3 regions of the Paenibacillus sp. FSL H7-0737 genome follow, and region 2 is predicted to be linked to each of the others. Evidence: riboswitches for the same ligand, from Rfam matches in the RefSeq annotation. Region 2 holds a riboswitch; each other region holds the start of a gene.
The links. A riboswitch is a leader RNA that binds a small molecule or an ion and turns the genes downstream of it on or off. The one in region 2 is predicted to bind cyclic di-GMP.
Positions count from the first base shown of each region.

Region 1: linked by a shared signal. The riboswitch ahead of H70737_RS03195 (transglutaminase-like domain-containing protein) and the one ahead of H70737_RS20730 (thiamine pyrophosphate-binding protein) in region 2 are both predicted to bind cyclic di-GMP.
Region 3: linked by a shared signal. The riboswitch ahead of H70737_RS10100 (DUF6612 family protein) and the one ahead of H70737_RS20730 (thiamine pyrophosphate-binding protein) in region 2 are both predicted to bind cyclic di-GMP.

Region 1 is NZ_CP009279.1:710,946-714,213, forward strand. Features, by position in the region: gene H70737_RS03180 (glycosyltransferase family 2 protein) at 1-382, shown strand, start outside; gene H70737_RS03185 (GtrA family protein) at 372-776, shown strand; gene H70737_RS03190 (class D sortase) at 811-1,461, shown strand; cyclic di-GMP riboswitch class I at 1,586-1,666, shown strand; cyclic di-GMP riboswitch class I at 1,775-1,855, shown strand; gene H70737_RS03195 (transglutaminase-like domain-containing protein) at 1,869-2,678, shown strand; rRNA gene H70737_RS03200 (16S ribosomal RNA) at 3,050-3,268, shown strand, end outside.
Region 2 is NZ_CP009279.1:4,715,690-4,718,957, reverse strand. Features, by position in the region: gene H70737_RS20735 (carboxymuconolactone decarboxylase family protein) at 1-135, opposite strand, end outside; gene H70737_RS20730 (thiamine pyrophosphate-binding protein) at 146-1,789, opposite strand; cyclic di-GMP riboswitch class I at 1,908-2,003, opposite strand; gene H70737_RS20725 (methyl-accepting chemotaxis protein) at 2,194-3,268, opposite strand, start outside.
Region 3 is NZ_CP009279.1:2,386,611-2,389,878, reverse strand. Features, by position in the region: gene H70737_RS10105 (serine hydrolase domain-containing protein) at 1-85, opposite strand, end outside; gene H70737_RS10100 (DUF6612 family protein) at 385-1,233, opposite strand; cyclic di-GMP riboswitch class I at 1,351-1,442, opposite strand; gene H70737_RS10095 (Cof-type HAD-IIB family hydrolase) at 1,652-2,452, opposite strand; gene H70737_RS10090 (pseudouridine synthase) at 2,726-3,268, opposite strand, start outside.

The DNA.
Region 1 (3,268 bases), 2.8 Mb from region 2:
ATTTGCAGGAGAAACTAAGTATCCTCTTAAGAAAATGATTCGTTTTGCGCTGGATGGGATCACTTCCTTTTCGCATAAGCCACTTAAGATTGCTACGTATGTCGGATTCTTTCTTTCCTTCTCGAGCTTTCTCTATTTATTCTTCGTATTGTTTCAAAGAATCTTTTTCACCTCATGGACGGTTCCAGGTTGGGCTTCCATTGTAGGGGTCAATTTGCTCTTTAACGGTATCGTTCTGATGCTGTTAGGTGTAATCGGTGAGTATATTGGACGGATTTATGACGAGTCTAAGGATAGACCGTTGTATATTGTCAGTGAGACCATAGGATATCGTAACGAAGAAGAAGTGGATCGCCGGAAGGATTACAAAGATGTCAGATAAGAACTTTCGGACTGCTTTCATACAGTTTCTCAAATTTAATGCTGTAGGTCTGGTAAATACCCTCATTGATTTCGTAATCTTTACATTACTGAACTCACTTGGGATGGTATATGCGTTGGCACAGGTGATTTCTTATAGTGCTGGGACAGCGAACAGCTTTATTTTGAATAAAAAAGTAACCTTCAAGGATCGTGACCGTGGCAATAAAGAGGGTTTTGATAAGACGCAGTTGCTGAAGTTTATCGTACTGAATCTGGTAGTACTCGGAATATCGCTGTTGCTAATGCATCTGTTGACTGACAAACTAGGCATTCAAGTGTTGATCTCTAAGGTATTAGTAACGTTTGTGACGGTGATTATTAACTTCTTCGGAAGTCGTAAATGGGTATTCTAAAGTTCAGTAGAACCAATCTACGGAGGTGAAAATCATGCGTAAATTCTCGTATGTGCTCATACTGGCGGGGATCCTTATCATGCTCTATCCAAAAGCTAACGAATGGTATAACGACTGGCAGCAGGATAAGCTATTAGAATCGGCTGAACTGAGCACCAGTGAAAGTACTCCACCACCTGATCTGAAGAGCAGATATGCCGAGGTCACTCAGCTACTAGCGGAGGAATCAGCTTTAGATGCACAAGCACAGCCGCAAGAAACAGAAAAGCCGGAACCGGAAATTGAAGTGGGTGGCAAAGTTATCGCATTAATTGAGATTGATAAGATCGATCTGAAGCTGCCTGTATTAGAAGGGGCTACTAAAGCGAATATGAAGCATGCCGCGGCCCATATGAAAGAAACAACTCCAATAGGAGAAATAGGGAACGCCGCAATAGCTGCACATAGAGCTAGAACTACGGGCAGATTGTTTAACAGATTGAATGAGGTTGTGATTGGGGATACGATTACGGTAAAGACTAGCGATCAGACTTATAATTACGAGGTTTATGATATTTCTGTTGTACTTCCTAGTGATGTGTCTGTTCTAGACGGGAATAACAAAGATAAAATTCTTACTCTAATTACGTGTGACCCACTAGTAGATCCTACACATCGTTTGATTGTTCATGCCAAACTTTCCTAATCGTTGACGAGAAATAACAAGAGAATTCAAATACAGAGAAATAACTATAAAATAATAGTAAATCTAGCAATTTTGTTCTTGTTTACGAGGATAAATATGGTAGTATAAGACTATAAAAGCTAAACACGATAAACGGCAAACCTATCGAAAGGTAGGGACGCAAAGCTAAAGGGCCTTCCCGTAAGGATGGCAGCCAGTTACCGAATGAAGAGGCTTTTTTTGTTTTTATAAAATATATAAGAATCTTAGATTCATATTTCTACTTGGACTGATTCTGTTAATTTGTCTAGTGAAATTAGAACAGATAGAGCTTATACGATAACGGCAAACCTATCGAAAGGTAGGGACGCAAAGCTAAAGGGCCTTCCCGAAAGGATGGCAGCCAGCTACCGAAAGGGGTTTTATCCGTGAAAAAGGTTTATTTTATGATGGTGGCGCTGTTCGTACTGATTACTGCGGTTCCGGTAAGCACAGCTCAAGCCGCAAGTGTAGATGCAAGCTGGTTGATTACATCGAAAGTGGCTCAAGGTGTTATTGGAATTAACTATGATATTCCGAAAGATAAAAGAATCAAACTCATGATCACTAAAGACAACAGCAGCTATACATATAACTTATATGCTTCTGGACAAGCTGAGGACTTCCCTTTACAACAAGGTAATGGTACTTATAAGGTTTCTGTTCTTGAGAACACAACCGGCAATAAATACAAAGCGTTATATTCCGAAGTAGTAGACGTAACCATGAGTGACTCGAATTCCGTATATTTGGGCTCCGTACAGAATGTGAAATGGAGTTCTTCTGATAAAGCGATCCTTAAGGCCAAAGAGCTTACAAAAGGCAAAACAACAGATGAAGAGAAAGTTAAGGCAATCTATAACTATGTAGTTGCTAATGTACAATACGATTATTCTCTTGCTAATAACGTAACAACAGATTACATTCCGAACATTAACAACACTTTGAATACTAAAAAAGGAATCTGCTATGACTATGCTTCTCTTTTTGCCGCAATGCTGCGTAGTGTAGATGTGCCTGCTAAATTGGTGATGGGGAATACTAGCTACGTTACGCAATACCATGCATGGAATGAAGTGTTGATGGATGGGAAATGGGTTACTATTGATACAACGGTAGATGCATCGTCAGCGAAGAGTAAGAAGAATACGGATTTTATTAAGGCTTCAAGTAAGTATACTGCAGCAAAATACTATTAATTTGCATCGCTAGATTCATAACTCTATTAAATAAACAACCAGCTTAATTATTAAGCTAGTTGTTTATTTTTCTATTAGGGGTTGCTTTTCTATGAATAGATAGGTTATTATAGTTAAGCGTTGTTAGACAGCGTACAGGCAATATTTGAGAGAGTTATATAAACGGCTTTCGAAAAATAAAGCTTGCATTACTGAGAACAACATGATATATTATAAGAGTTGCTGCTGAGACATTAAACGGCGCCAACGAGAACTTGATCTTTGAAAACTGAACAACGAGTGAGTAGGAAATCACGAAAGTGAAATCCAAAATTAGAGAATTAATTTTCTCGTCAGATGTTTCAAAATGAGCATATCGCTCTTTTCAATACTAATTGGAGAGTTTGATCCTGGCTCAGGACGAACGCTGGCGGCGTGCCTAATACATGCAAGTCGAGCGGAGTTATTTTGAAAGCTTGCTTTCAAAATAACTTAGCGGCGGACGGGTGAGTAACACGTAGGCAACCTGCCCCTTAGACTGGGATAACTACCGGAAACGGTAGCTAATACCGGATAATTTCTTTTTTCTCCTGAAGAAAGAATGAAAGACG
Region 2 (3,268 bases):
ATCGCCGTAGGCATTCCCCATAATAAATTCAGCCAAATCGGGGAAATGTTCTTTAATCGGAGCCAGTGCTTTAGCTCCGTAGTCTCCAGAGAGATTCGTGAAGTGGTTCAGACCACTGTTTACATTGTCTTTCATAAGTGACCTCCTAATTTAGGTTCAAAGTACGGTGAGCAGTCGGAGGGACCTCATCACGGTCTGTTAGCAGTTCAATGACGGCAACACGGTTGATGGCAACAGCGTCCTTGATGGCTGTTTCGAACTCCTCCGCTGTCTCACATTTGTAACCCTTAGCGCCTAGTGATTCTGCGAATTTCACAGCATCCATAGGGACTTCGTAGATAGTTCCGTCAATACGTCCTGTAGTTTTTTCCATACCTTTTAGAGCCATATCTAGCTGTTTATTATTCACAACAATGAATATGACAGGAATATCCTTGCAGACAGCAGCGTTAATCTCTGCGCCTAGCATCATAAAGCAGCCATCTCCTGTAATGCAGAAGATCGTTTCTTCTGGAGCAGCAACCTTTGCACCAATCGCCATTCCGATGGAATTACCCATACAAGCAAAGTAAGCATCGAAAACAAAACTGCCCGGTTTCTTAACCTTGTACCATTTCGCAGCATGGAAACCGTGACTTCCATCATCAACAAAGACTGTGCTGTTATAAGGAATCAAATCACTCATCGTACTCAAGACCGATGCAAGTGAAAGGTTTGGTAAAATCGGAGGCTCTTCGGTATAATCGGAATTTGTCGGTGCTTCGCGTTTTGTGATGTTGTTCGTGTCAATATTATTGAGATAGTAAACTAGATTGTCCCGTAGATCTCCAGTCACTGGAATCGTTTTAGAGAACAATATTTTTCCGACAAAAGTCGGATCGCTATCAAACTGAATTAATGTTGCAGGATGATTTTCCCTTTTAAGATTACAAATAGTCATATCACTTAAACGTGACCCGAGAACGATAAATAGATCACTTTGATTCAGCAAGTCATCCCCATGGGTACAACCGCCTACTCCAATTGGACCGTGATAGAGTGGATGATCCCAAGCTATAGCCCCTTTACCACCTGGAGATGTAACTACAGGAATATTAAATGTTTCCGCTAATTGAATTAGCTCACTATGTGCTCCTGAGCGGTTAACGCCTTTACCCGCGATAATTATTGGATTCTTAGAGTTATTTATAGCATCAAGTACACGGTCGATATTAGCATGGCTAACCAGTGATTCGCGTTCAGGGATTACAATATTACATTCCTCTAGCAATTCCGTTTGTACATCAAAGGGAATACAAAGGTGAACTGGACCACGATTACCGCTCAAAGCAATGGATATGGCATGATTAAAGATTGTGTTAAAGTGATCTCCACGTTCAATAAGCTTGCTATATAAGGTGGCAGGTCTAAACATATCAGCTAAATCAGCTAGAAAAGAAGTAGAGTCCTGACATTGGGGAATTCCAAGCTCTTTAATAGATTGATGGCCAGTAATAAATAGGACAGGTAGGTTGTTAGCCTTAGCATGTGCTGCTGCAGTTAATAGGTTTGTTCCACCAGGACCTGAAGTACCAAAAGCTACACCTAGTTTTCCAGTTTTAAGCGCATACCCGGCTGCTTCGAAGCCGGAACTGGACTCATGTCTCCCAGGAATAAATTCAATACCGTAATCTACCATTTTAAGAACAATAGGACAAATGGATTTCCCAATAATACCAAAGGAATGGGTAACTCCTAGGTTCCGTAGTGCTTCCGACATGTAATCTGCGACTGTCTTCAAAAAATACACCTCACAAGTTGATTGTTATTTTAAAATCAAACATTAGAAAACCTGTGCTCTGAATTAGGGCACAGGTTGGTGGCATAAATCGCCATAGAGACTGAACAATTGTTCAGTCGTCTTGGTTTTCTGCAACCTGGCAGTCATGGCCTCTGATTAATAATGAGGCTGTAGATCCATGGTTTTGCGTCATCCTCTTTCGAAGATTTTGCCAATATTAATTTTAAAATTTATAAGAAGAATTTTCCTTTACAATATATTCCTAGAGTACCTTTGTCAATATATTTTCGCAAATTAACTCGAATTTTGACGAAAGTCTTGTCCAACCTATGAAATAATAGATATAAAAAAACTCCCCCTAAGTCAAAACTTAGGAGGAGTTTTTGGACTTGTTTATATGATTTGCAAGTGACTTAAAACTTGAAAATATGGATAGTCTTCTGTAGATTAAACACAGCCTGTGTCATTTTCTCAGTTTCTTCAGCGACGGACTGCAGGGCATTAATTTGTTCATTCATAGCCGCGGATACTTCCTCGGTGCCGGCAGCGGTTTGCTGTGTGATTGCAGAGATATTCTCTATTGCACTTGAAATTTTCAAGGCACTTTCCAACATCAGATCACTTTCAGCAGAGAAGGAAGAGATTTGCTCGGTAATATACTGCACACTTTGCACAATTTGAGCAAAGATATGAGCAGATTGAGTGATCATCTCATTCTGTACCTGTACGACTTCTTCGTTGATAGCGATATTGTCAATCGCTTGTTTGATATCAGTTTCGATGCTCCGAACTAAGCCAAAGACTTCCTTCGTTGAAGCTGTTGATTCCTCGGCAAGTTTACGAACCTCCTGTGCGACTACAGCAAAACCTCGACCATGCTCTCCGGCGCGTGCTGCTTCGATGGAGGCATTCAGCGATAAGAGGTTGGTCTGCTCAGCGATCTCTGTGATGGTTTTTGTAATCATCGTAATTCCGCGAGCATTATGAGACAGGGCTTCGATTGTATCAGCTACTTTTTGAGTAGCCTGGATGTTTTTGCGCATGCCTTCAGCTTGAGTATCAACGGACTGCCGTCCTTGTTCAACTAGTTCTAATGTATGTATTGAACGTCTGTTCATTTCTTTCGTTGAGTTCGTATAATTGGATACTTTATTCTCAATATCTTTAATGGATTCTGTCATTTCAGCGATATCCGTAGATATTTCATTTGCACCAAGAGCTAGCTCGTTAGACGAAGAGGCTACCTGTGCCATGACAATTTTCAAATTCTGATTCTTATCTTCGATTCCACGGCTTGCATCCATAACTTGACGAGTGATTTGTGATGCTTCTGTCAAAATCTTCTTGAGCTTGTCAATCATAGTATTAAAGGAACGACTTACGTCCCCCATAGACCCGTTCTCGTCGGCTCTACTAGTAAAATCCCCTTTTGAAATACTATGAGATACATTCGCGATGTCATCAAAAGAAGATGTAAGCGTTCTCTCG
Region 3 (3,268 bases), 2.3 Mb from region 2:
CCTCATAAAAATGATTAAGTGCCTCTAATCGGTCCTCCCTGTAATTCACTTCGTTCAGCTTGCTAAGCTCTGTGGATGATAACATTATTCGCACTCCCCCTATCAATCATTAAAAAGAATAGCAATTCTCAAAAATGTAAATTTAACCTAACTTATAATACCTTTTCAATATAATAGTTACAACATGATATTTCATACACTATTAAATTAATTCAGATTATTAATCACATAAATAGCATGTACTAAAATCCTAATAATTGGTAGGTCAATTTTATATTTATTTATTTTTTACATATCTCACTTCCTGTTGGCTACTGTCATGAATGGAGCAAAAAGCGCTGTTCTACTGAACAGCGCTTTTTACTCCATATGAAAACGACCTTATTATTCTAGTTCGGCGGGCTTTACAATGGTTGTACCTTTGTTATTCTTGGAATACTTAGCTTCGATTTTCGTGTTGTATGTATCCTTTTCTCCATCACTTATCAGCACATAACTCAGATCGACTGTCAGTTTTTCCGTCTGCCAGGTCTTAGTATTGACGAATAATTTCCACGTTACGCTTTTGGGTTGAACTGTCTCACCATCCCAGAGGTTCTCCTGGTCATAGAGCTTGATTATTCCCTTAGCTGCTGTCGGATCGGTTACCGTGAATTGCAGGACTGTCTGAGCACCAGCAGTGCTGACTTTCATAGATTTTTTATAATTTTTTACCGAATCAAGCATGGAAACAGGATCGTATTGACCTTTGGAGTAAAAAGAATCCCACTCCATCTTCTCCAGTCCAATCCAATACTGTGCATCAGGATCGATTGGCTCACCGTCATCGTCGTAACCTTCATCTTCAGATTCATCGATCAGTTCACTTCCGTCTACAAGATAGTAAAACTCCTTGTCATTGGCATATAGACTGTACGATGTTTCTAAAAGACTACTATCAACGGTGCCGGCTGCAGCAAAATTCGGCAGTCGATTAATATCCAGCTTCAGTGTGTTAGTGTTGCTGATACGTACCCCACCGCTCTGAATATCCTGTTTTTTGATCACATCTAAGTGAAAATTCTTTATTGCTTTAGAGGCTGCCGTTACTTTGCTAATCATTTGATCCGCGGTTACTGCTGTTGTGGTAGCGGCAGACACGACTTCAGGATTAGACATCCATCCGATCGTTCCGGACAGCAATAAAGCACCTACTGCCAAACTAGTGCCTATTGTTTTGAAAAAACTGTTCATGAACTTCCCCTTTCGGCCCCTTGCGATAATGTAACGCCGTATAGGTCGAAATAATAAAAGAGCTCAAAATTGACTACATATTCTTAGAGCTATCCTTTATGCTTCATAAGACATCCCTATGGCGGCCTGGCGATCATTTCCTTCTGTAGAAAGGCTTTAGACCCATGGCTTTGTGTCATCATCTTTCGATGATTTTACCTTTAACGCGGACATTCAATTAGTTTTAATTAGCTTACGGACGCATGACCCACCGCTAATTTTATCATGGTTATAATTACCTGTAAACGACTTATCTTCCATTTCTATTTACCTGTCGATTTACTCGTATCCTTATGTCAACGTAAAAAAAAAAGCATAAAACAGGACTCCAGTCCGCTTTATGCTTTGCATCTAAAATTATTTTACAGGATCAAAAAGATTAGGATAAACAATATTTAACCAGCGCATCACGCACACCATGCTCATTGTTCGAACCCGTAACAGCATTCGCTGCCGCTTTTACCTCTACAGGAGAATTATCCATCGCCACGCCCATCCCCGCATAGGTAAGCATAGAAATATCATTAAAATAATTACCGATTGAGAGGACTTCTTCTTGCGGAATTCCCAGCTTCACAGCGAGATTTCTTAATGCGTTTCCCTTAGAAGATTCGGGATGCATCAAATCAACGAAAAATTCACCACTCCGCAAAATATTGTACTCAGGAGCCCAAGTACGCCATTCACGTTCAGCTTCGTCAAGGATTTCTGGCTGTGTAAATACAGTAAACTTAACAACCGGTTCACGGAAATCTTCCCATGCGGGCAGCGTCGCTGGCACAATACGGAAGTGCTCATACATATAATTAGCTTCTTTAGTCAGATTCTCTACATTATCAACATACATATCAAAAGCAGTATTCACATCATAATGAATATTGTGCTTACGGCAATAGTCAATATAGGGGTCAAGACCACGTGCATCCATACCATATTGGTGCAGCACTTCTCGATCTTCCACTCGTACCGTCGCTGCTCCATTGTGACCAAGCACGTAACCAGTCAGCCCCATTTCCTCCATGAAAGGAATCGAGTTCTGTGGACTGCGTCCCGTACACAATACGATTTGACCGCCAAGACGTGTAACCTCAGCAATAGCTTCCTTATTCTCAGAGCTTAAGTGGTGATCATCATTTAATAGCGTACCGTCCACATCTAGTGCAATCAGTTTGTATCTCATACTCCACCATCCTTGTCTTTCTTTTTCTATATATAATTGAACTTGAGGCTTTTTGTGTTAAGTGTCAGTCGCAACTATGGTGAATGTTTGGACTTCCAGCCGCTGTTGTTTCCAGATTTCTTAATTTATACCGTTTAAAAGCGGATGAAATCCGGAAACAAAGGCGGTCGCTATCGCTCTTACAGTTCCAAAATTCCCCTCCGTCTCTCCCTTCTCTTATCCCAAGTTTCCAAATTCAATATATATATATCAATTTATATATCATTTTCTCTACTATCCTTCTGACCCATCTGCGCCTAAGAGTGCCAGTTCCTCTAACGTCAGTTCCCGACAAGCTCCAAGCGGCAGACTATCATCCAGCTTCAATTCTCCCATAGATACGCGTTTCAGAAAAGTGACTTTTTTGCCTACCGCCTGAAACATACGCTTCACCTGATGAAATTTCCCCTCAGTGATGATAAGTGAAATATGGGAAATCACTTTGCTGCCGCGCTCTCTTCCAAGAATGGTTAAGTGTGCAGGTAAAGTAAAGTAGCCATCTTCCAGCTCCACCCCTGCTGCAAAAGCCGCGACATCATCCGCGTCTACATCGCCCTCGATGGTTGCCTCGTACGTTTTCGGGACATGCTTACGTGGCGACAGCAATTCATGGGCAAGCTTCCCATCATTAGTGATCAGCAGCAGTCCCACAGTATCCTTATCTAGCCTTCCTACAGGAAACGGTTCAAACTGTGCATACTCATGCTTTAAAAGATCCAAAACCGTCCGATCCCGCTTGTCCTCCGTAGCTGACAGGACACCCGGGGGTTTGTTCAT